DNA from 2 places in the Streptomyces malaysiensis subsp. malaysiensis genome. Region 2 is predicted to be linked to the other one. Evidence: riboswitches for the same ligand, from Rfam matches in the RefSeq annotation. Region 2 holds a riboswitch; the other holds the start of a gene.

Region 1 (11,939 bases), on a different contig from region 2:
CCCGACACCAACCCGGGTTACGGCGGGGACGCGAAGCTGACGATGTCCTCGGACGCCATGTTCACCTGGCTGGCGCTCACACCGGACAAGTTCTGGGTCAACCTCAACCCGGACCAGCCCGAGACGATCATGGACAGCAAGTTCGCGTCCACCGACGCCGGCCGTGTGCTGCTGGAGGCCGACCTCCGGCTCAAGCACGACTTCTTCAAGGCCATGGACCCCAAGACCGACACCGGCAAGGCCGCGTGGGACGGCCTGGTCAAGCGCAACGGCTGGCCGTGTCTGAACTCCGGCCGCAACTGGATCGAGCCCAAGACGGCCAAGGTCCGTGAGCAGGACGGCGGCGTCTACATCCTCGACGCGCCGCTGAAGCTCAAGTCGGAGTACATGGACATCAACACCCCGGGCCCCGGCGGCGGAAGGTCCTGCGCCGAAGACCTCACCAAGGCCGAGATCGAGCACAACGAGCGCGTCCTCAACAACACCGTGGTCCCGCTCGTCGAGAAGTGGATCAACACCGAGCCCCAGTACGCCGATCTGCGCCGGGTCTACAACGCCCGGGTGGCGGCCGAGTACATCCGCCGCAAGGACGCGGCGTCGCCGACGGACTTCCACGGCATCATCGACAGCAACGACGTCAAGCGGTGGCCGCTGCGCGCCCCCAACCAGGACTGGGACAAGCAGCAGGTCTTCGACAAGTACCGGAAGATCTTCACCGAGGGTGAGTTCAAGTACGAACTCACCAAGGGCCAGGAGGTCTGGGTGATCACCGTCGGCGGTGTGGACTTCTCCAAGGCACCCAGGCGGAACATCAACCGCAGCCAGTTCAACCTTGAGCACCGCGGTCTGGACAAGACCACCAAAACCTCCACCGGCGCCGAGACGACCTACCAGGACACCGAAACCGCCTATCTCGGGGGCACCTCCGGCAAGCTCCCCGACGGCGACGACCCCGATCCGACCCCGACACCCACACCGACCGACAAGCCCACGGACAAACCCACGGACAAACCGACCGACCAGCCGACCACTCCGGCGCCCGACCCGTCCACCCCGGGCGGCGGGGACGCCAGTCAGCCGCCCGCGACCAAGGACCCGGACGGGAACCTCGCCGGCACCGGCTCCAATACCCCGGTGGGCCTGATCGCGGGCATCGCCGCGGCGCTCGCGGCAGCCGGCGGAACGCTGGTGTGGTGGATGCGCCGCCGGAGGAGCACCGAGGACAGTTAGGCGGACTCGTTAGGGGTTCGTCCAGCTCGACGGCGACGCCGGTCACCGGGCTCTGTGGAACGAGACCCGGTGACCGGCGCTGGGTGCCGGATGCGCACGGCCGGACGTATCAGACGTAGAGGAACCCGCCGGGGACGGTGACGGTCCCGAAGGCGGTCACCAGGGTGACGGTCGCGCTACCGGGCACCCCGGGCGGGGTGGTGCCGGTGACCGTGGTGGCGGTGGCGGTCACACCGGTGGCGGGCACGCCGTTGAACAGCACCCCCAGCACACCACCGAGGTTGGTGCCGTTGACGGTGAACGCGGTGCCGCCGGCCGCGGGCCCGGTGGCGGGGGTGATGCTGGTGGGCACCGGAGCGGGCGGCGCGACGAAGTAGGTGAAGCCGCCGGGGACATTGGCGGAGCCGCCGGGGCCGGTGAGCGTGACGGTGACATGGCCGCCCGCGGGCGGGCCCGCCGGGGTGATGCCGATCAGGGTGGTCCCGGCGGGGTTGATGGTCAGGATGGTCGAGGGGGTTCCGCCGAAGGTGACGCTGGTGACACCGGTCAGATTGGTGCCCGTGATCACGTAGACGGTGCCGCCGGTGGTCGGGCCCACGGTCGGGGTGATGGCGACGGCGACGGGCGGGGGCGGGGCCACATAGGTGTACGGCTGGCTGTTGCTGGTGCCTGCGGTGGTGGTGACGAGGACCTGGACGGGTCCGGGCGCGTGCGGCGGGGCTATCACCACGATGACGTCGTTGGTGGGGTTCCCCGGCCAGCCGCCACCGGGCCAGCCGCCCCCTCCGGGCCAGCCACCGCCGCCGCCCCAGTCGCCCTCTCCGGACCAGCCGGGATTGCTCTGGCTGACGATCTGGGCGGGCACGCCGCCGAAGGTCACACTGATGACGTTGCGCAGGTTCTGCCCGGTCAGCTGGACGAGGTTGCCACCGCTGGTGGGGCCCGAGTTGGGCACCACGGACAGCAGCAACGGCGGCCCCGCGGTCGGTGAGGGCCAGTTGGCCGCGGTGGGGGCGGCGGTCGCTAAAGCGGTCGAGGTCATGGTCGATCCTCCCGGGGAAGGGTTCGGGTGATGTGCGCCGACGGCATGCCGATGTCGTGGGCGAGCCCATGTCGTGGGCAGGCCGCCGGTCAACGCCTCGTCGTCACCGCGCGGTCGCGGCACGTCGGCGGCGGTGGCACGGTGAGGAGAGCTGCCGGGCGGCCGGTCGGGGCGCGGGAGCGGTGCGTGAAGGAAGTCGGAGCCATGGGACGTAGGCCCGGCTCCTGACGTGGCCGATGAGGTATGGGACGGCCTCGGCGGCCACGTTTCCAGTTATCCACGCCCCTGCGTATCGCTCAAGGCCCTCAGGGCGTCCATCACTCGTTTGGCGCATCAGGGCGTGGCCGGCGGCGCGCTTGTATGACAAGCGCTCGGCTATTCGGGGGAACGCGCGACGGAGGTATGGCTTGCCGTTGCCCGCCATGCCTCTAATGAGTGATATCGGCACTGCCGACCCGCGCCTGACCACCTGGGGAGGGGGCGATCCGATGAGCCTCGCCGCGTTCCTTCTCGCCCTCGGCACCACCTGCCGGATCACCCGCTTCATCACCAAGGACACCCTGGCGGCCGGGTTCAGAACCTGGGTCGCCGACCGCTTCGGCGACGACTCCCGGGCCTCCTACCTGGTCAACTGCGGTTGGTGCACCAGCATCTGGGTCGCCGCCGCCATCGCCGTCTACGCCTCCTTGCTGCACACCACCGCGTGGTTCCTGCTGCCGGCCACCGCCCTGACGCTCTCCTACCTCGCGGGGCTCGCCTCGCGCTGGCTGGACTGACACCGACCCGAACACGACTCGCGACCCGATGGAAAGGAATGACGGCCATGGCCTGCAACTGCGGCGGAAGAGCGCCCCAATGGACGCCTCAACCCACTGTCGTCTATGAGTTGAAGCTGCCGGACGGCACGGTCCGGCGGTACGTCACCCATCAGGAAGCCGACGCCGCCAACAAGCGCGCGGGTTCCATCGGAGTGATCACCCCCGTCACCCAGTGACGGCGGAGATCCGCGCCCGACCCAGGCAGCCCGGCTGTCGGTGGTCTGCGGCAGACTGCGCGCATGGATATCACAATCAGGCACGCGCGGGACGAGGAACTGGACGGGATCGGGGAGCTCACCGCTCAGGCGTATCTCGGGGACGGGCTGCTGGACTTCGGGGACAGCGATCCGTATCTCGCCACGCTGCGCGATGCCCGGCGCCGGGCCGCCGATTCCGAGCTGCTGGTCGCGGCGGACGCGGCGAGTGACGAGGTGCTGGGGGCCGTGGCGTTCGCCGAGTACGGCGGGGCGTACGCGGAGCTGGCCCGGCCCGGCGAGGGCGAGTTCCGGATGCTGGCCGTGCGGCCCGAGTCGCGGCGGCGCGGGGCGGCCGAGGCGCTGGTGCGCGCGTGTCTGGACCGGGCGCGCGCGCTGGGGCTGAAGCGCATAGTGATCAGCAGCCAGCGCTCGATGACCGCCGCCCACCGGCTGTACGAGCGGCTGGGGTTCGTACGGGCCCCGGAGCGGGACTGGGCGCCGCTTGCCGGGACGGACCTCACCCTCTGGGCGTTCACCGTGGAGCTGTGACGACGAGCGCCGCACAGCCCCGGCCACGGCCGCCACCCGCCCCGGGCCACCGGCCACCGCGCGCCCCAGGTCACGGGCCGCCTCGGGAACGCATTAGCACATTCATACGAAACTCCGCACCTCCCGACACTAGATATGGGGGTGCGTGCGTCGGGCGGCACAAGATGTATGCTCGTCCTCGCTGTCGCCGCAGGGGAATCCGGTGGGAATCCGGAACTGTCCCGCAACGGTGTACGTGTGCGCTTATGCGGCGTACCCGTGAGTCCGAGCACCTGCCGACGGCCTTGCGTGAACACGTCCCCCGGCCTCGTGGGTTGGGCCGATGGACGCTGCGTGGTGTGCCCGGCGTACGAGGAGTGCGGCATCGGCATGCCCGTACGCGCCCATCGCACCACCCCTCGTGGCCCCAGCCCAGCGAGGGAGAGCACCTCAGTGACCATCGCGCCCGCAGATCCGGTTTCAGAGCAGGCGGTTTCTCAGGCAGCGGTCGACGCGCCCGGGACCGCCCTGCTACGGACGCTCACCGGACTCACCGCCGACCTGCCCGCCACCGACCCCGGTAAGGTCGCGGCCGCCGCCCTGCGCGGCCGCCATCCCGGCTCGGACGAGGCGGAGTTGCGCGGGCTGGCGACCGAGGCGGCGGCCGGGCTCATCGCCGAGGAGCCGGAGTACTCCCGGCTGGCCGCGCGGCTGCTGGCGCTCACCATCACCGAGGAGGCGGCCGGGCAGGGCGCGGTCTCCTTCTCCACCTCCGTCCAGGTGGGCCACCGCGAGGGCCTGCTCGCCGACTCCACCGCGGAGTTCGCCACCGCCCACGCCGGCCGGCTGGACGCGCTGGTGGAGCGGGCCCTGGCCGACGGCGCCGACAACCGCTTCGGCTACTTCGGGCTGCGCACCCTCTACAGCCGCTATCTGCTGCGCCACCCCATCACCCGGCAGGTGATCGAGACCCCGCAGCACTTCCTGCTGCGGGTGGCCTGCGGGCTCGCCGAGGACCTCTCGGCGCGGGCGCTGGAGGACGTGGCCGAGCTGTACCGGCTGACCAGCACGCTGTCGTACCTCCCCAGCTCCCCCACGCTGTTCAACTCCGGCACCCGGCATCCGCAGATGTCGTCCTGCTATCTGCTGGACTCGCCGCTGGACGAGCTGGACTCGATCTACAACCGCTACCACCAGGTGGCGCGGCTGTCGAAGCACGCGGGCGGCATCGGCCTTTCCTACTCCCGCATCCGGGCCCGCGGTTCGCTGATCCGGGGCACCAACGGGCACTCCAACGGCATCGTGCCGTTCCTGCGCACGCTCGACTCCTCGGTGGCCGCCGTCAACCAGGGCGGCCGGCGCAAGGGCGCGGCCTGTGTCTACCTGGAGACCTGGCACGCAGACCTCGAGGAGTTCCTGGAGCTCCGGGACAACACGGGCGAGGACGCCCGCCGCACCCACAACCTCAACATCGCCCACTGGATCCCGGACGAGTTCATGCGCCGGGTCGAGGCGGACGCCGACTGGTCGCTGTTCTCCCCGGTCGACGCGCCCGATCTGGTGGACCTGTGGGGCGAGGAGTTCGACGCCGCGTACCGCAGGGCCGAGGCCGAGGGACGGGCGGTCAAGCAGGTCCCGGCCCGCCAGCTGTACGCGCGGATGATGCGCACCCTCGCACAGACCGGCAACGGCTGGATGACGTTCAAGGACGCCGCCAACCGCACCGCCAACCAGACCGCCGAGCCCGGCAGGGTCGTCCACTCCTCGAATCTGTGCACCGAGATCCTGGAGGTGACCAACGACGGCGAGACCGCCGTGTGCAACCTCGGATCGGTCAACCTCGCCGCACACCTGGGCGAGGACGGGCAGCTGGACTGGGAGCGCCTGGACGCCACCGTCCGCACCGCCGTCACCTTCCTCGACCGCGTGGTGGACATCAACTTCTACCCCACGGAGGAGGCCGGGGCCTCCAACTCCCGCTGGCGCCCGGTGGGTCTGGGCCTCATGGGGCTCCAGGACGTCTTCTTCCGGCTGCGGCTGCCGTTCGACTCGCCCGAGGCCACGGCGCTCTCCACGCGGATCTCCGAGCGCATCATGCTCGCCGCGTACGAGGCGTCCTGCGAGCTCGCCGAGCGCCACGGCCCGCACCCCGCCTGGTCCGAGACCCGCACCGCACGCGGGGTGCTGCACCCGGACCACTACACGGACGCGGTGGCCACCTGGCCGGAGCGCTGGGAGGCGCTGCGCACCCGGATGGCGAAGTCCGGGATGCGGAACTCGCTGCTGCTGGCGATCGCGCCGACCGCGACCATCGCCTCCATCGCAGGCGTCTACGAGTGCATCGAGCCGCAGGTCTCCAACCTCTTCAAGCGCGAGACGCTGAGCGGGGAGTTCCTCCAGGTCAACTCCTATCTGGTGGACGACCTGAAGAAGCTGGGCGTCTGGGACGCGAAGACCCGTGAGGCGCTGCGCGAGTCCAACGGCTCGGTCCAGGACCTCTCCTGGGTGCCCGCGGACGTACGGGAGCTGTACCGCACCGCGTGGGAGATCCCGCAGCGCGCCCTGATCGACATGGCGGCGGCCCGCACCCCGTACCTCGACCAGAGCCAGTCGCTGAACCTCTTCATGGCCTCGCCGACCATCGGCAAGCTCAGCTCGATGTACGCGTACGCCTGGAAGCGCGGCATCAAGACCACGTACTACCTGCGCTCGCGGCCGGCCACCCGGATCGCCCAGAGCGCCCGCGGCGGCGCCACCGCCGCCACCACCCCTGCTCCCCTCCCCGTACAGCAGGCTCCGGCCGAGGCCGACGCGATCGCCTGCTCCCTGGAGAACCCCGAGTCCTGCGAGGCATGCCAGTAACCATGAGTGACACCAAGAACCTGCTCGACCCGGGCTTCGAACTGACCCTGCGGCCCATGCGGTACCCGCAGTTCTACGACCGCTACCGCGACGCGATCAAGAACACCTGGACCGTGGAGGAGGTCGACCTCCACTCCGACGTCGCCGACCTCGCCAAGCTCTCCCCCGGTGAGCAGCATCTGATCGGCCGACTGGTCGCCTTCTTCGCGACCGGCGACTCGATCGTGGCCAACAACCTGGTGCTGACGCTCTACAAGCACATCAACTCCCCCGAGGCGCGGCTGTATCTGTCGCGGCAGCTCTTCGAGGAGGCCGTGCACGTCCAGTTCTATCTGACCCTGCTGGACACCTACCTCCCCGATCCGGACGACCGCGCCGCGGCCTTCGCCGCCGTCGAGAACATCCCCTCCATCAGGGAGAAGGCGGAGTTCTGCTTCCGCTGGATGGACTCGGTGGAGAAGCTGGACCAGTTGGAGACCAGGGAGGACCGCCGCCGCTTCCTGCTCAACCTGATCTGCTTCGCGGCCTGTATCGAGGGGCTGTTCTTCTACGGCGCCTTCGCCTATGTGTACTGGTTCCGCTCGCGCGGGCTGCTGCACGGCCTGGCCACGGGCACCAACTGGGTGTTCCGCGATGAGTCGATGCACATGGAGTTCGCCTTCTCGGTCGTGGACACCGTCCGCCAGGAGGAGCCGGACCTCTTCGACGACGAGCTCCAGCGGCAGGTCACCGACATGCTGAAGGAGGCCGTCGAGGCAGAGCTCCAGTTCGCCCGCGATCTGTGCGGGGACGGGCTGCCGGGCATGAACACCGCGTCGATGCAGGAGTATCTCCAGTGCGTGGCCGACCAGCGCCTCCAGCGCCTCGGCTTCCCCGCGGTCTTCGGCTCGGAGAACCCGTTCTCCTTCATGGAGCTACAGAACGTCCAGGAGCTGACCAACTTCTTCGAGCGGCGCCCCTCGGCGTACCAGGTCGCGGTCGAGGGGTCGGTCGCCTTCGACGACGACTTCTGAGGCCGCCCGCCACGGCACAGGGCCGGGCCCCGAGGGGTCCGGCCCTGTGAGGTACCGCACACTCAGTCGTTGGGCACCGTCTCATTGGGCACCGTCTCATAGCGGGCGGTGCCCTCGGCCATCTGCTTCAGCACATCCTTACGGTCGCGCTTGGAGAGCCGGTCGATGTAGAGGTAGCCGTAGAGATGGTCCGTCTCGTGCTGAAGGCAGCGCGCGAAGTAGCCGGTGCCGCGCACCGCGATCGGCGCACCGTCGAGGTCCTGGCCGCGCACCACCGCGTAGTCGGGGCGGGCCAGCTCCGCGTAGGCCGTGGGGACCGACAGACAGCCCTCGTTGGAGTCGTCCAGGACCCGGCGCTCGGCGGGCAGCTCCTCCAGCACGGGGTTGCACACCGCGCCCACATGGCGCACGCCCTCGTCGTCCATGCAGTCGTAGACGAAGACCTTGAGGTCGACACCGATCTGGTTGGCGGCCAGGCCCACGCCCTCCGCCGCCCGCTGGCTGGCGAACATGTCGTCGACGAGCCGTGCCAGCCCGTCGTCGAACACGGTCACGTCCTGACACTCCTTGTGCAGGACCGGATGGCCGTACACGGTGATCGGGCGGGCGGTGCCGCGCTCGCGGTGGGCCCGCTCACGCTCCTCGCAGTCCTCCGTGTCCACGATGAACTCGTCGTCCACCCGCTGCTTCGTACCTTGCTGCGACATCGTCCGCCGTATGCCTTCCCTCAACCGTGATGCGTCGCCCTACAGGGTACGGGCACCACGCGACCGTGCGCGGTGCGCTTACGCGGCGTGACCGGCCCCCCAGCATCGCCATACGACTCCGCCGCACGCGGCGGCACAGATGGCGCGAAACGGCGATCGCCGCCAGAACACCAGGGGCTCCACCCCTGAACCGACGGAATCGGAATCCGGGACTCCGCAGCCCCGGCCCTTCGCTGCCTGGGGCGCAGCCCCGGAACAGGGCCAGGAGCGCAGCCCCGAACGGGACCTGGCGTGCAGCCCCAGCGGGGCCCGGGGCACAGCCCCGGAACAGGGCCAGGAGCGCAGCCCCGGGAACGGGACCTGGCGTGCAGCCCCGGCGGGGCTTGGGACGCAGCCCCGGAACAGGACCTGGAGCGCAGCCCCGGAACAGGACCTGGAGCGCAGCCCCGGCGGGGCCCGGGGCACAGCCCCGGAACAGGGCCAGGAGCGCAGCCCCGAACGGGACCTGGCGTGCAGCCCCGGAACGGGGCCAGGAGCGCAGCCCCGGCGGGGCCTGGGGCGCAGCCCCGGCGGGGCCTGGGGCGCAGCCCCGGCGGGGTCTGGGGCGCTGCCCCAGTTTCGGGAAGGGGCGGGGAGGGGAACAGCCCGCCGCAGGCGTCACGACCCGCCAGCCGCCAAGGCGGTCAGCAGACCTCCTCCAGATCCCGCCACTCACGGGTGTCCGGACTGTCCGCGACCCAGCCATCCAGCAGCCCCCGCACCAACCCGCCGGGCGCCGCGATCCCGCATTCGCGCTCAGGGACCCACAGCGAGCCAGAGCCCGCCATACGGTGGCCCAGCGGCCCGGGGTGGCCCGGCTCACTGTGGTCATGCGGGTCCAGATGCTCGCCCTCGCCCTCGTCGCTGGGCATCCTGCTCTCCGAGCAGGAACGACACAGCAGCCGCACCGACGAAGACCAGTCCTCGGCCGCGAAGCCCGCGTCCGCCGCCAGCCGCTCCAGGGCGTCCCGGTCGGCCTCGGTGGCCGCCTCCAGCAGCACCACCCAGGTCGGCACCGGGGACGGCGCCCACAGCTCGATCTCGTCGAAGACCGGGTACGCGGGGCCCGCGGAGGTCACCCGCTCACCGTGCGGTACGCCGTCGTGCAGCACCACCTCGCCCCAGCGCCGCCCGGACGACGGCAGCGGGATGGACAGCACCTCGATCCGGGCCGGATCCAGCCGACGGCCCCAGACGACCTCGGCCTCGCCCTCCGGGGACAGCCGCACCGCCGCGCTGCCCAGCTCCATGCCGAGCGGCTCCCCGGACGCGGACGCCTCTCCGGGCACCTTCAGCCCGTACGCCTGCCAGGCGCGGCGGGCCAGCGGCCAGTCCTGGAGCGCGGTGGCCGCGATCCCCACGTTCCACCAGTCCGGGGCGCCGGTCTCGCGGTCCAGCAGCGCGACCGCCCGCAGCCCCGCGGCGCGCGCCTGCTCCCAGTCGTGCCGGAACTTGTGCAGCAGCGCCAGGTTGAACCAGGACTCCGACAGCCACGGCTCCAGGTCGGCGGCGCGGGTCAGCAGCGCGCCCGCGTCCTCGTACCGGCCGTCGCCGATGAGCGTGAACGCACGGTCCGTGGCCTGCCGCCATGAGGCGGACGGCCGGTGCCGTACCTTGCCGAAGATCTTCACGATTCCCGCCTGCCGGTATCGAAGTCGTCCCGTACCAGATGCCTTCGCGGACGGCGTCGCCCTCCCTTGAAGACAACCTGCCACACATTCGTGGACATCTCAGCCCGACCCCTCACCCTGCGGCCGGGATGCGAAGCCCACCACACCTCCTTGCCACCGGCCATTCGGCCCGGCACCCCTCTCCTCGCATCCAACCATGCCCCTCCGGAGCCCCGCTCATTACCGGCGAGTTCTCAGTTCTCAGTTCTCACCGGCGCCGGCCGTACACCTGGCGCGACAGCACTGTGGCGAGCGCCTCGACCACTACCGGGTCGAAATCGCGCGCCGTGGCCAGCCGCAGCCGCTCCAGTGCGCACAGAGCGGCCACCCCGGCCACTCCCTCGGCCGCGGGACCGCTCACCAGTTCGGTGTACGCGTTCACCGCGCGCACGATACGCGCGGCGAGCGGCTGCTCGCGGTACGGGTCCGCCTGGCGCTCGACGATCAGTGCCACCTCGGCGGGTACCCCGGTCTGGCGCACCACAGCGCCACCGAGCAGGGCGATTCTGCGCTGCTCGGCGGCGGGCAGCGGCTCGGTGGCCCCCGCGGGCACCGGATCCAGCAGCGACAGCTGGCCGATGTCGTGCATCAGCGCCGCGTACTCCAGCACGGTCAGCCGGGGCTCGGAGAGGCCCAGCTCACGCCCCACCGCCCGGCCGAGCACGGCCACCTCACGGGCATGGCCCGTCGGGGTGTACCCGGCTATCTCGGTCGACCGGGCCAGGGACGCGATGGTCTGGCGGTAGGTGGCCCGTATCCCGGCGTAGCGGCGGTAGGAGTACTGGATCAGCAGCAGCGGCACCGCCAGGACCGGCACCGGCCACAACCCGGCCACGGACACGGTGAGCGCCATCACCACCGCGGTCGCGCAGACCGCCGACCCCACCCCGGGCAGCGGCCGCAGCTCGTCACGGAGCAGCGGCCCGTAAGGCCAGCCGGTACGGGCGCGGGCCAGGGCGGCGGCCAGGACCGCGTCACACAGGGCGGTCAGGGCCAGCAGGGCGAGCAAATAGCCCACGAGATACGGGCCGTGGCCGAACGAGGAGGCCAAGCCGCCGGTCCGGTGCAGCGGTTGGAAGCAGACGGCGGCGAACGCGACGGTCAGCACCCGGCGGACGGTGTGGCCGGGGTCGACCGGACAGCCGAGCCCCAGCGGCGCCACCAGCCCGGCCAGGGAGGCGGCCACGACGACGGTGACCACCTGGAGGACACCGTGCGTGGCGGACTCCCCGCCCAGCCGCCCGAGCAGGGCGTAGCCGAGCGCGCCCGCGGCCGCGACGGGCGCGGGCTCACCGCGCGGATCGGGCGCCCCGCCGCCACCCGGGAGCGCGGGCGGCGCCTCGACGCACCGGATCGCCTCCCCGACGGCGATGAGCGCCCCGAAGGCCAGCGCCACCTCCGGCTGCCGCACCCCATGCCACTCGGTCCACACCAGCGCGACAACGGCCAACGCCCCGGCCGCCCCGTACACGGCGACGACGGTAAGGGCGCCATGACGCTGCCGCGGCGGGCACTCTTGGTTGGGCCGGGGGGTGCGTATACGGGCGGTACGTATACCCCAGGCGCCCGCGCCCTGGGCGCCCGCGCGGAGTACCACGCCGGGCCCCTTACGGCGGGCACCCCGGCCCTTCTCTCGGACATCAGCACCCCAGCCCTCCCCCGTGACGGCCGCGGTGCGGCCCTCCTCGCGGGCGCCCATGCCGCTGTTCGGCTCGCGGTCAGCGGGCTCTTCAACGGCCTCATCGGTGGCCGAGGACCGGGGGTCCTCGGAAGTGGCCGTGGTCTCGTCCCGCTGGCGGCGGGTACGGCGGAGGGCGCGGGCATGTCGTTCGG
Region 2 (11,939 bases):
GGAGCACCATGGCACTGGACCACAAGGCCGTGCCGCGGCTGGTGGGGATGGGGCCCAACGCCTGGCACCAGCACGGTGAGCGGCTTGAGGAGCGCATCGCGTCGCTGCCCGAGCCCTGCGAGGTGACGGTGTCCATCACCCTCACCGCGTACCGCCCGCTGATCTGACACCGCCGGGCCCCGGCCGTACCCGCCGTCAGGTCCGGAGGGTGTATCCGCCGTCCACGCGGATCGTGTCGATACCGCTGATGTACCGGGCGCCACAGCGGTCCTGGGGCAGGACGAGCTGAGGGCCCGCGCGGTCGAGCGGGGTGTCGTCGATGGTGACCGCGAGCAGGACGGGCGCACGGCCGAAGTCCGGGTCGATCTCGGCCCAGGACAACAGGGCGTGGTGGCCGTCCACTCCGTGCACGGCGATCAGGAAGCGCAGCCGGTCCTTGCGCCGGGCCGGATCGAAGGCGGGGCCCGCGGAGACCAGGACGTCATGCAGGAACGGCCCGGTGAAACGGTGGCGCTGAATCCCGCTGGTGGCGCAGTCGAAGCTGACCCGCACCCGGTGCTGGGGCCAGGACAGCAGCTCGGACACCGTCATCCGGGCCGGGCGGCTCACATCGCCGGTGAGGGCGACCTCCGCCATCGGACCGGCGGCCGTACCGGCAGCTGCGAGGGAGTCGCTCACGGGCTACCACCTCCTGGTGGACCGTTACCCGAACACCCATCCCGCGCAAACGCACATGCCATGCCGATAGACCAAAGATCCGGCTCATACGAGGAAGTTCGAGCGATTACCCTCGCACCTGCGGTAGGGCGATGGAATCGGCGGCGGCCCGGACCCCTGAACCGCGGGCACCGGCCCCGGCCACCGTGGACGAGTGTGGCGACGCTCGTACGACATCCGATACCTCCGGCGGCACCGCGCACGCCCTGCCCACCGGCGGAGGACGGACGGCGCGTCGGCGGACGAGCCGACGGGATCGTCTTCGCCCATTGGGGGGACGTTGAGCCGCGATCCGCCCGACAAAAGGGCACCATGCATGCGAAGCCGGTCATATCCGGCCGCTCATCCTCAGCAAGGAGTTCCCATGCGTATGCGGACCGCTCTCACCGCCCTCTCCACGGTCACCCTCGCCGCCGCGTCCCTCGCCGTCGGCGCGGCCGGCGCCATGGCGGACGACACGCCCGATGTCTCCGTCACCAACTCCAGCAGCACGTCCATCCCCGGCCCCAACGTGTGCGCCAGCAATCAGTTCTCCTTCGTCACCGTCCCGGTCAATCTGGTGGGTGCGTCGGACTCCGGCGCGTGCTGACCCCCCGATGACGCGCGGCTGACCACGCGCGACCGATCACGCGCGACGGACGCGGACCGGCCCGGAGGCGCCGCCCCCACGAGCCGTACGCGGCGGTGCCCCGGCCGGACCTGCCGGGGCACCGCGTGTCCCACCTCACCTTCCGTATTCCGGACGGGACCCGCACACCGCCGGACGGCACCGTAGGCTGGCGGGTGCAGCTGGTTCGCCCCGTCCGCCAGGCGGGACGCGTCGCAAGAGGGAACCCGGTGGGAATCCGGGACTGCCCCGCAGCGGTGAGCGGGAACGACCGCCGTCACAACGCACTGGGTCCGGTGAGAGGACCTGGGAAGCGACGGCCAGTAGATGTCCTCCGAGGAGGATGTGCCCGCGAGTCCGAAGACCTGCCATCTGCCCGCGTACGGACGACTCGTGCGCGGACATCCCGGTGACCTCGAGGGCGGGTCGGCGTACACACCAGGCGGGACGACCGCGCGTTTACCGCGCGAGGTCGTGGCGTCAGGTCCGTCACCCTTCGCGTCCTCGTCCCGCCGCCGGGATCTCAGGGATTCATCTCGCGAAGGAGATCTCCGTGACCACCGAGTCCGCTGCCGCGGCAGCACGGGCCACCGTGTACGGCTACCCCCGTCAGGGGCCGAACCGGGAACTGAAGAAGGCCATCGAGGGCTACTGGAAGGGCCGTGTCACCGCCGGCGCGCTGAGGGCCACCGCCGCAGAACTGCGCCGTGCCAACTGGCTCCAACTGGCCGGGGCGGGCATCGACGAGGTCCCCACCGGGGACTTCTCGTACTACGACCATGTGCTGGACACCACCGTGATGGTCGGCGCGATCCCCGACCGCCACCGCGACGCCGTCGCCGCCGACCCGCTCGACGGGTACTTCGCGATGGCGCGGGGAACACAGGACGTCGCACCACTGGAGATGACCAAGTGGTTCGACACCAACTACCACTACCTGGTACCCGAACTGGGTCCGGACACGGTCTTCACGGCCGACTCCGCCCGGCAGGTCGCGGAACTCAGGGAGGCCCTCGCCCTGGGCCTCACGGCGCGGCCGGTCCTGGTCGGGCCCGTCACCTATCTCCTCCTCGCCAAACCCGCCCCCGGCGCCCCCGCGGACTTCGAGCCACTGACCCTCCTGGACCGGCTGCTCCCGGTGTACGCCGAGGTCCTGGCCGACCTGCGGGCGGCCGGTGCCGAATGGGTGCAGCTCGATGAGCCCGCCCTGGTCCAGGACCGCACACCGGCCGAGCTGAGCGCCACCGGCCGCGCCTACCGCGATCTCGGCGCCCTCGCCGACCGTCCGAAGCTGCTGGTCGCCTCGTACTTCGACCGTCTCGGCGAGGCCCTGCCCGTACTGGCCAAGGCCCCGGTCGAGGGGCTCGCGCTGGACTTCACGGAGGCCGCGGCCGCCCATCTGGAGGAGCTGGCCGCCGTCGGCGGCCTGCCCCGTAAGCGGCTGATCGCCGGTGTCGTCAACGGCCGCAACATCTGGGTCAACGACCTGGAGAAGTCCCTGGCCACGCTCGGCACCCTGCTGGGCCTGGCCGGCCGGGTCGATGTGGCCGCCTCCTGCTCACTGCTGCACGTCCCCCTCGACACCGCCGCCGAGCGGGACATCGAACCGCCCATTCTGCGCTGGCTGGCCTTCGCCCGGCAGAAGACCGCGGAGATCGTCACCCTCGCCAGGGGCCTGACCCGCGGCACCGGAGCGATCACCGCCGAGCTCGCTGCCAACCGGGCCGCCCTCGCCTCCCGCGCCACCTCCCCCATCACCCGCGACCCGGCCGCCCGCGCCCGCGCCGGCGCGGTCACCGACGCCGACGCCCACCGCTCCCAGCCGTACGCCGAACGCGTCGCGGCCCAGCGCGCACACCTCCGCCTCCCGCTGCTGCCGACCACCACCATCGGCTCCTTCCCGCAGACCGGCGAACTGCGCACCGCCCGCGCCGAGCTGCGCGAGGGCCGGATCGACAGGGCCGGGTACGAGGAGCGGGTCAGGGCCGAGATCCGGGAGGTGATCTCCTTCCAGGAGCGCACCGGCCTGGATGTGCTGGTACACGGCGAGGCCGAGCGCAACGACATGGTCCAGTACTTCGCCGAACAGCTCACCGGCTATCTCGCCACCCGGCACGGCTGGGTCCAGTCCTACGGCACCCGCTATGTCCGCCCGCCGATCCTGGCCGGTGACATCACACGCCCCGAGCCGATGACGGTGCGCTGGACGGCCTACGCCCAGTCCCTCACCGAGCGCCCGGTCAAGGGCATGCTCACCGGCCCCGTCACCATGCTCGCCTGGTCCTTCGTCCGCGACGACCAGCCCCTCGGCGACACCGCGCGCCAGGTCGCCCTCGCCCTGCGCGAGGAGGTGAACGACCTGGAGGCGGCCGGGACCTCGGTGATCCAGGTGGACGAACCCGCGCTGCGCGAAACCCTCCCCCTGCGGGCCGGGGACCGGCCCGCCTATCTGGCCTGGGCGACCGAAGCCTTCCGCCTCACCACCGGCGGTGTACGTCCCGGCACCCAGATCCACACCCATATGTGCTACGCCGAGTTCGGCGACATCGTCCGGGCGATCGACGACCTCGACGCCGATGTCATCAGCCTGGAGGCCGCCCGCTCCCATATGCAGGTGGCCCGCGAGCTCGCCACCCACGGCTATCCGCGCGAGGCCGGGCCCGGTGTGTACGACATCCACTCCCCGCGCGTGCCCAGCGCGCGGGAGGCGGCCGAACTGCTCCGCACCGGCTTGCGGGCCATCCCCGCCGAACGGCTGTGGGTCAACCCCGACTGCGGTCTGAAGACCCGCGGCTGGCCGGAGACGCGCTCCGCACTGCGCAACCTGGTCGCCGCGGCCCGCACCGTCCGCGGTGAGCTGCCCGCGTCCTGACGCGGACGACCGGCCGGGGCCGGAGGCGCCATGCGCTCCGGCCCCGGCCGGTCGACGCGGGCATGGACGCGGACGTCACGGGCGCGGTGCGGAGGCGCCGGTGACGCGGAGGAGGTCCAGCTTGCCCGCGTCGCTGCTTCCGGTCGCCGCCGTGTAGGTGACCATGCGCAGATCCGCGCCGGGCACGATGAGCACATCGCAGTCGAGCAGGATGTCGCCGACCTCCGGATGCCGGATCGTCTTGCGGTCGGCCGTGTGCTGCGCGGCGGCCGGCCGGGTGGCCCAGTGCCGTGCGAAGGCGTCGGACTCCGCCCGCAAGTCCCGTACCAGGCGTTCGAGCCGGCCATCGGCCGGATAGCGGGAGGTGGCGTCCTTGAGGTCGGCGACGATCGAGGCTTCGAAGGCGCCTCGTCCGTGCTCGAAGCGGATGCGCGGCATCGAGGCGCCGACGCCACCGCCGCCGCCGAACAGGGCGCGGGCGAGGTTGCGTTCGGCGGCCGGGAGGACCGCGGGGTCGCCGTGCAGGGCGCTCCACATCGCGTTCCACCACACCAGGGTCCAGTCGGCGGTGAACACCCCGATCGGGACATCGCCCAGGCGCGCGGCGAGCCGCTGGATGCCCGGGGGCACATGGGCGCTGACCGTCCCGTCCCGCGGCGGCAGCAGCCCGGCGCTCCGGTACAGCTGGTCACGCTCCTCGCGGGAGAGCTGGAGGGCGCGGGCGAGGGCGCCGACGACCTGGTCGGAGGGGTGCTTCGCACGCCCCTGCTCCAGGCGCAGGATGTAGTCGACGGAGAGCCCGGCCAGCTGGGCCAGCTCCTCGCGGCGCAGCCCCGGGGCCCGACGGCCCGCGGTCGTGGCGAAGCCCGCGTCCGCCGGGGCCAGGCGGTCGCGCCAGGCGCGCAGCAGCGCGGCGAAGTCGGAGCGGGAGGAAGCCATGGGCCCATTCTCGCCGCCCGGCGCCGGATCAGCCTGGGTACTGCCAGTCCTGGTGACGGGGACGGCACTGGCCGGCGCCCGCGGAGGCGGCGAACGTGGAGCCGCCGCGCCCGAGCCGGGCGCCATCGGCCGACCGTGAAGGAGCCTTCCATGTCCGCTACGAAGCACACCATCGTGATGACGGGCGCGAGCCGCGGAATCGGCCGTGTCGCCGCGGAGCACATCCTGCGCCGTTCGCCCGACGCCCACCTGCTGGTCGTCGCCCGCGAATCCCCCGGCGCACACGCCTCGTCCGGCGCCCGGCTCGCCGCCGAACTCGCCACCGGCGGGCATACGGTCTCGCATATCCCGGCGGACCTCGGCTCGCTCGAGAGCGTCCGCTCCGCCGCCGTCGAGATCCGTGACCGGCTGGACCGCGGTGGCCTGCCACCGCTGCGCGGCTTCGTGGGCAACGCGGGCATGCAGTACACCAACGCGCTGACCGAGTCCCCCGACGGATTCGAGGCCACCTTCGCCGTCAACGTCCTGGCCAACCACCTGTTCGTCCGCGTGCTCCAAGAACACTTCGCCGCCCCCGCCCGGATCGTGATCACCGTCAGCGACACCCACTTCGGCGACTTCAAGCACAACCTGGGCATGGTGCCCGGCCCGGTCTGGAACGCCCCCGACGTCCTCGCCCGTACGGGCGCCTTCCCCGCGCCGGGCAGCACGGCGGGCGGGCGCACCGCGTACTCGACGAGCAAGCTGGCCGCCATCTACCTCGTGCACGAGTACGCGCGCCGGCTTCCGGCCGGGGTCGACGCCATCGCCTACAACCCCGGTTTCGTCCCCGGCACCGGCCTCGCCCGCAACGCCGGGCCCCTCTCCCGGTTCGCCATGCGGCGCATCCTGCCGGTGCTGGCCCTCACGCCGTTCGCCACCGGCCGCGGCGCCGCGGGCCGCTACCTCGCCGATGTCGTCCTGGGCACGACCGCGGCGCCGACCGGCTCCTATGTCGACCGCACGGAGGTGGCGCGGTCGTCGCGGGAGTCCTACGACCCGCGGCGCGAGCGGGAGCTCTGGGACGCCGTGGAACGGTTCACCATGGCGCACGCCGCCTGAGCTCCGGAGGTCCGGACGTCCCCCGGGCGTGCGGTCCGGGCCCATGGGTCCGGATCAGCCCTGCTCCGCGATCACGTCCGCCAGCCGACCCGGCATGGACAGGAACGGTGAGTGCGAGGAGTCGAGCGCCACGACCGCGGTGGGCTCGTCCGGGAAGGCCGCGTCGGCCTCGGCGATGAACTTCCGCTGGAGGGCCGGGCGTACCGCCATGTCGCGTGCGCAGGTGATGTAGGTACGGGGGACCGATCCCCAGCCGTCGCGGGTGAGGGTGGTGGTGCCGAACGCGATACCGGCCGGGGCGTCGGGCGTCAGCAGTCCGAGGGCGGCGTCCGCGAGGGTCCGGTCGACATCGCCGTAGAACGCGTTCCGCAACCGCTGCCGATACTCCGCGTCGTCCGAGCCGGGGTCCAGCCTCAGTGCCCCGATCGCGGCGGGATCGGCCCGCATGCAGGGCCGGACAAGGCTGCCCGCGCTCTCCGGCATCCGGAGGTAGGCGATGGCCGGGATGTCCGAGGCGGGCATGGCCGCGCTGAGATACACCGCGCGGGCCACCAGCTCGGGTGCCCGCTGCGCGGCCCGCGTCAGCACGGTGCCGCCCATGCTGTGGGCGATCACCGTGACCGGGCCGCCCCGGCCGATCTGCCCGAGCTGCGACACCAGGAGGTCGCCCGCCTGGTCGAGATCCACGTCCGCCAACGGCGAGACCTCGGTGGCCAGCGCCTCCTCGTCGACCGGGCGCCGGGTGGTCCATGCGGGCCTGCGTGCGCGGAGCCCATGACCGGCCATGTCCACGGCGACGGCCGCACGGCCGGTCCCCGCCAGAGCGGCGATCACCCCCGTCCAGCACCAGGAGCCATGCCAATTGCCGTGCAGAAACAGCAATGGGGTGGGTGGAGTGGACATCGTCGTTCCCTTATGTCGTCGGTCCCCGGGTGCGGTGCGTCACCGCGGACCGCGGAAGGCGTCCCGCACCTCCCGCACCAGCGACGCGGGCTGCTCCAGTCCGGGGAAATAGCCGCTCTATCCATTTTGTGCCACGACCGCGGAGACCGTACGGAAGTGGCGCGGCATCGGGAACGGAGAGGGCGAAGGGTTCGATAGCGGGCGTCGCTCCGCCCGTGGGGTATGGCTCACTGATCGCGATAGGCCGACGGCCGTACACCGGTGTGCCGCAGGAACGCCGTGGACAGTGAGCCGGGGCTGCCGAATCCGCACCGCGTGGCGATCTGCGCGACGGACAGCCCATCCGCCCGGAGGAGCCGCTGCGCCTCCTCGACGCGCAGCCGGGTGAGGTAGCGGTGGGGAGTCTGGCCGGTGGCGTCCTTGAAGACCCGGATGAAGTGGTAGACGCTGAAGCCGACCTCGGCGGCCATGTCCGCCACCGTCAGGGGGCCACCCAGCCGGTCCCGCATCATCGCCACGGCCTTGTGCACCCAGGGCCCCTCGGCGCCCGGTCGGCTCTCCTCGGGTGGCCGGAGGCCGCGGGTCAGCACGTGCACGGCGAGGAACGTGGCCGCGGACTCCGCATACAGATCGTCGCCCTCACCGGCCGCGCCCAACGACCGCAGGGTGTGTTCCACGAGCGGATCCCCCGAGGCCACCGCGGCGGCCATCCGCTCGTAGTCGATCCGCGCCCCGCCCAGCTGCTCCGCCGTACGGGCGACGGTGACATACGGGATGTGCACCTGAAGGGTCCGCAGCGGGACCACCGACCGGTAGCGGCGCACCGAGGCCACGCCCGGAACCGCCATCTCGAGCTGCCCGGGGATCCACCGCCGCTGCCGCCAGCGCCCATCGGTACGGGTCTCCATGGACGCGTCGCCCGCGACGGTGAGCATCAGATGCAGATCCTCGGTGGCGGGCAAGGCCACGCTCTCCGCTCGCGCGGTGTGCTGGAACCGCTGGAGCAGCAGCGACCGCCAGCCGAGCCTGTCCCAGCTGCTGAACGTCCGCTCGACATACGGATTCGCGTCGAATCCGGCATACGGTTCGAGGTCGAAATCCGGAACGTCACACACCGCGCCCAGGATACGAGGTTCGGGCGCGTTCAGGCGTTCAGGCGTTCAGGGAGGGGTAGTCGATGTACCCCCTGTCGCTGCCGCCGTAGTAGGTCGTCTCATCGGGTGTGTTGTACGGCCCGCCCGCCCGCAGCCGGGCCGGCAGATCGGGGTTGGCGAGGAACAGCGCGCCGAAGGACAGCATGTCGGCCGTGCCGTCCTCGATGAGCGCCAGGTCCTCCGCGCCGGTGAAACCGTCTGTCGCGGGGTTGAGGATGAGGGTTCCGGAGAACTCCTTGCGGAGGATGCCGGTCAGATCGCGGGAGTCCTCGACGAGGTGGAGATAGGCGGGGCCGGTCTCGTTCAGCCGTCGGACGAGCTGGACGTAGGTGGGCTCGAGGTCGGGCTCCTCGATTCCGTTGTAGCGGATCCCGGGCGAGATGCGGATCCCGGTGCGCCGGGCGCCGATGGCCGCCGAGACGGCCGCGACCACCTCGGCCGCGAACCGGACCCGGCCTTCGATGGAGCCACCCCACTCATCGGTGCGCAGATTGGCGCTGGGGGCCAGGAACTGGTGGATCAAGTAGCCGTAGGCGGCGTGCAGTTCGACCCCGTCGAACCCCGCCTCGATGGCGTTGTGCGCGGCACGGCCGAAGTCCGCGATCGTCTCCCGCACCTCCTGGGAGGTCAGCTCGTGCGGGGTGCCGAAGTCCTTCATCCCGTCGAGGGTGAACAGCCGCCCGGGCGCGGCGACGGCCGAGGGGGCGACCTGGATCAGCCCGTCGGGCAGCAGCGCGGGGTCGCCGACCCGGCCGACGTGCGAGATTTGGGCGAAGACCGTGCCGCCCTGGGCGTGCACCGCGTCGGTGACACGGCGCCAGGCGGCGATCTGCTCGGCGCTGTGCAGCCCCGGGGTGTTGGGGAAGCCCTGGCCGACCACTGACGGCTGCGACCCCTCGGTGATGATCAGGCCGGCCGTGGCCCGCTGCGCGTAGTACGTCGCCATGGAGTCGGTGGCCGTATTGCCGGGCCCGAAGGCGCGGGCGCGCCCCATGGCGGGCATCACCAGCCGGTTGCGCAGCCGCAGCCCGGCCAGGTCGATCGGATCGAAGGGTGAGGTCACAACGGCTCCCGAGGTCGATGGGGCACAACAGTCGACAACGAGATCATTGGGCGGCCAACGATCTCATCGGAGAGCCACCATAACCGATTCATTGGGTGGCCAATGATTGGCCGGCCACGATAGCCTTGCGGCCATGACGTCAGAGCAGTTCCCGCCCGCCGATACGACGGAGACCGGATACGGCGGCCCCGTCAGCCAGACCCTGGCGCGGGTTTCCCGACTGCACCGCCTGGCCGGGGGCAAGCTGCTGCGCCCGACCGGCCTCTGCTCCGGCCAGGAATTCCTGATGATGACCCTGTGGGACGCCGGATCGGTCCGCCAGTCGGACCTGGCGAAGGCGCTCGACCTGGACCCGTCGACCGTGACCCTGATGCTGCGGCGGCTGGAGCAGGGCGGCCATGTCGTCCGCTCACGCGATCCGCAGGACCGGCGCGTCATGCTCGTCCGGGCCTCGGAGGAGAGCTACACCCTGCGGCCCGAGGTCGCGCACATCTGGGCGCGGCTGGAGGAGCGCATCCTGGACGGGCTCGACGACGCGGAGCGTGACGCCTTCGCCACCATCCTGGCGAAGGTCGAGAAGAACCTCGCCTCCGGCACGGGCGCCTGAGCCGGGGCGCGGGATCCCGCCCGCCCACTGTCCGGCCCCGCCGGAAGGTGGGAGCGCGGGGTGGACGGGTGCCCGGCGGTACCCGCCGTTTGGCGCGTGTCGCGAGGGGGCGGCGACGGAGGCGCTGGGGAAGACTGGCGGCTGAAAACGTCGAACCCGGGCACGCCGGAACACTGGGGACATCATGGCCACGACGACATCGGTACGCGGAACTCGACGGGCACGAGCGCGTCAGGCCGGGTCAGGGCTTGCGCTGGCGGTGCTGGCCGCGGTGGCCGTGGCCGGTTGTGGTGGGTCGGACAAGGAGGACGGGGCGCCCTCCCACAGCGGGCCCGCGTCGGCGTCCCGTTCCGCGCAGCCCTCGGGAGGCTCCTCCGGCGACGCCTCCGCCTCGGCCTCGGCCTCGGCGAAACCCTCGGTGTCGGCGGCGGACGGGCGGGACGCCGGCGCCTGCGCGGACGGCAATTGCGAGATCGCGGTGTCCGAACCGGTGACGGTCCGCTTCAAGGGCCCGGCCGGTCCGGCCACGCTGTCCGTGACCGAGGTCGGCCCGAACAAGGTCGAGTACACGGTGAAGTCGTCGGGCGGCCGCTCCCAGGGCGAGGCGAGCGGGCCGGGCCAGGGGTGCATCACCGTTCTGCGCGACCATGGCAGCGCCAACTCGTGCGGCAGACTGGGGAAGGACCGACCGGCCGCCCAGCCGAACGCCGTGGTGATCCAGATGACGGCCGGGGAGGACGGCACCGCGATCCTCCACATCGTCTCCGGCTGACCGGCCCGGTGCCCGGTCGTCGGCTCTCCGCCGACGGGCTCCCGGGCGAACGCGGCGCGAAGTCGGCTTCCAGGAGAGGGAGACGGGTGCGGAAACGGGGCCGCGCCGCCGCGGCCGGCTGGTGGGCACGGCCACGGCGGCGCGGTCGAGGGGGCGGCGGGGTCAGTTGAGGGTGTCGGGGTCGGGTCCGGTGCGCTGCCCACGGTCGAGAGCGTTGATCGCCTCGATGTCCTCGGCGGTGAGGGTGAAGTCGAAGACGTCGATGTTCTCCCGGATACGGGCGGGGGTCACGGACTTGGGGATCACGACGTTCCCCAGCTGAAGGTGCCAGCGCAGCACCACCTGGGCGGGGGTCCTGCCGTGCCGCCGCGCTATCGCGTCGAGGGCGGGGTCCTGGAGCAGGGCACCCTGGGCCAGCGGGCTCCACGCCTCGGTGGCGATGTCGTGCTGGGCGTGGAAGGCCCGCAGCTCCCGCTGCTGGAGGTAGGGGTGCAGCTCGACCTGGTTGATGACCGGGACCACACCGCTGTGGTCGAGCAGCCGCTCCAGGTGGGCGGGCTGGAAGTTGGACACGCCGATGGCGCGGGTGCGGCCGTCGGCCAGCAGCTTCTCCAGGGCGCGCCACGTGTCCAGGTAGCGGTCCCGGGCGGGGGTGGGCCAGTGGATCAGGTAGAGGTCCACATAGTCGGTGCCCAGCTTGGCCAGGCTGGTGTCGAAGGCCGCGACGGTGGAGTCGTACCCCTGGTCGGCGTTCCACAGCTTGGTGGTGAGGAACAGCTCCTCGCGGGGGACGCCGGAGGTGGCCAGGGCACGGCCGACCCCGGCCTCGTTGCCGTAGATCGCCGCGGTGTCGATGCTGCGGTAGCCGGCCTCGATGGCGGAGAGCACCGCGGAGGTGGTCTGCTCGTCCTCCACCTGGAAGACGCCGAAGCCCAGCTGCGGGATCTCGAGGCCGGTGTGGAGGGTGACGTTGGGTACGGAGGTCATGGTGTCCTTCGTCGGATCGTTCGGGTGTGCGGGTGGGTGTTCCGCGGTGTGTTGTGGTTCGGGGGTCAGCCGAGGGTCGCGACCGCGGTGGTGGCGATCTCGTGGTCCTGCTCGGGAGCGCCGCCGCCCACACCGATCGCGCCGATGAGCCGGCCGTCGCGGTGGACCGGGACGCCACCGGCGAGGAACAGCAGCGGACGGTCGAGGGCAGTGGGCA

Evidence for each region. A riboswitch is a leader RNA that binds a small molecule or an ion and turns the genes downstream of it on or off. The one in region 2 is predicted to bind cobalamin.
Region 1: it holds a riboswitch for cobalamin, as region 2 does, so the genes downstream of both, AB0E24_RS02000 (ribonucleoside-diphosphate reductase subunit alpha) here and metE (5-methyltetrahydropteroyltriglutamate--homocysteine S-methyltransferase) in region 2, are expected to answer to the same signal.

What each region holds. Positions count from the first base shown of each region.
Region 1 is NZ_JBEZNG010000001.1:448,611-460,549, forward strand. It holds gene AB0E24_RS01975 (hypothetical protein) at 1-1,230, shown strand, start outside; gene AB0E24_RS01980 (IPT/TIG domain-containing protein) at 1,340-2,272, opposite strand; gene AB0E24_RS01985 (DUF1360 domain-containing protein) at 2,704-3,048, shown strand; gene AB0E24_RS01990 (DUF7196 family protein) at 3,096-3,266, shown strand; gene AB0E24_RS01995 (GNAT family N-acetyltransferase) at 3,330-3,836, shown strand; cobalamin riboswitch at 3,971-4,130, shown strand; gene AB0E24_RS02000 (ribonucleoside-diphosphate reductase subunit alpha) at 4,269-6,677, shown strand; gene AB0E24_RS02005 (ribonucleotide-diphosphate reductase subunit beta) at 6,668-7,690, shown strand; gene def (peptide deformylase) at 7,753-8,397, opposite strand; gene AB0E24_RS02015 (tetratricopeptide repeat protein) at 9,081-10,067, opposite strand; gene AB0E24_RS02020 (HD-GYP domain-containing protein) at 10,315-11,577, opposite strand.
Region 2 is NZ_JBEZNG010000013.1:114,449-126,387, forward strand. It holds gene AB0E24_RS25180 (putative RNA methyltransferase) at 1-167, shown strand, start outside; gene AB0E24_RS25185 (molybdopterin-dependent oxidoreductase) at 196-678, opposite strand; gene AB0E24_RS25190 (hypothetical protein) at 1,082-1,306, shown strand; cobalamin riboswitch at 1,491-1,711, shown strand; gene metE (5-methyltetrahydropteroyltriglutamate--homocysteine S-methyltransferase) at 1,878-4,196, shown strand; gene AB0E24_RS25200 (helix-turn-helix transcriptional regulator) at 4,272-5,135, opposite strand; gene AB0E24_RS25205 (SDR family NAD(P)-dependent oxidoreductase) at 5,286-6,236, shown strand; gene AB0E24_RS25210 (alpha/beta fold hydrolase) at 6,291-7,139, opposite strand; gene AB0E24_RS25215 (AraC family transcriptional regulator) at 7,367-8,254, opposite strand; gene AB0E24_RS25220 (alkene reductase) at 8,292-9,356, opposite strand; gene AB0E24_RS25225 (MarR family winged helix-turn-helix transcriptional regulator) at 9,490-9,963, shown strand; gene AB0E24_RS25230 (hypothetical protein) at 10,148-10,735, shown strand; gene AB0E24_RS25235 (aldo/keto reductase) at 10,898-11,722, opposite strand; gene AB0E24_RS25240 (GlcG/HbpS family heme-binding protein) at 11,788-11,939, opposite strand, start outside.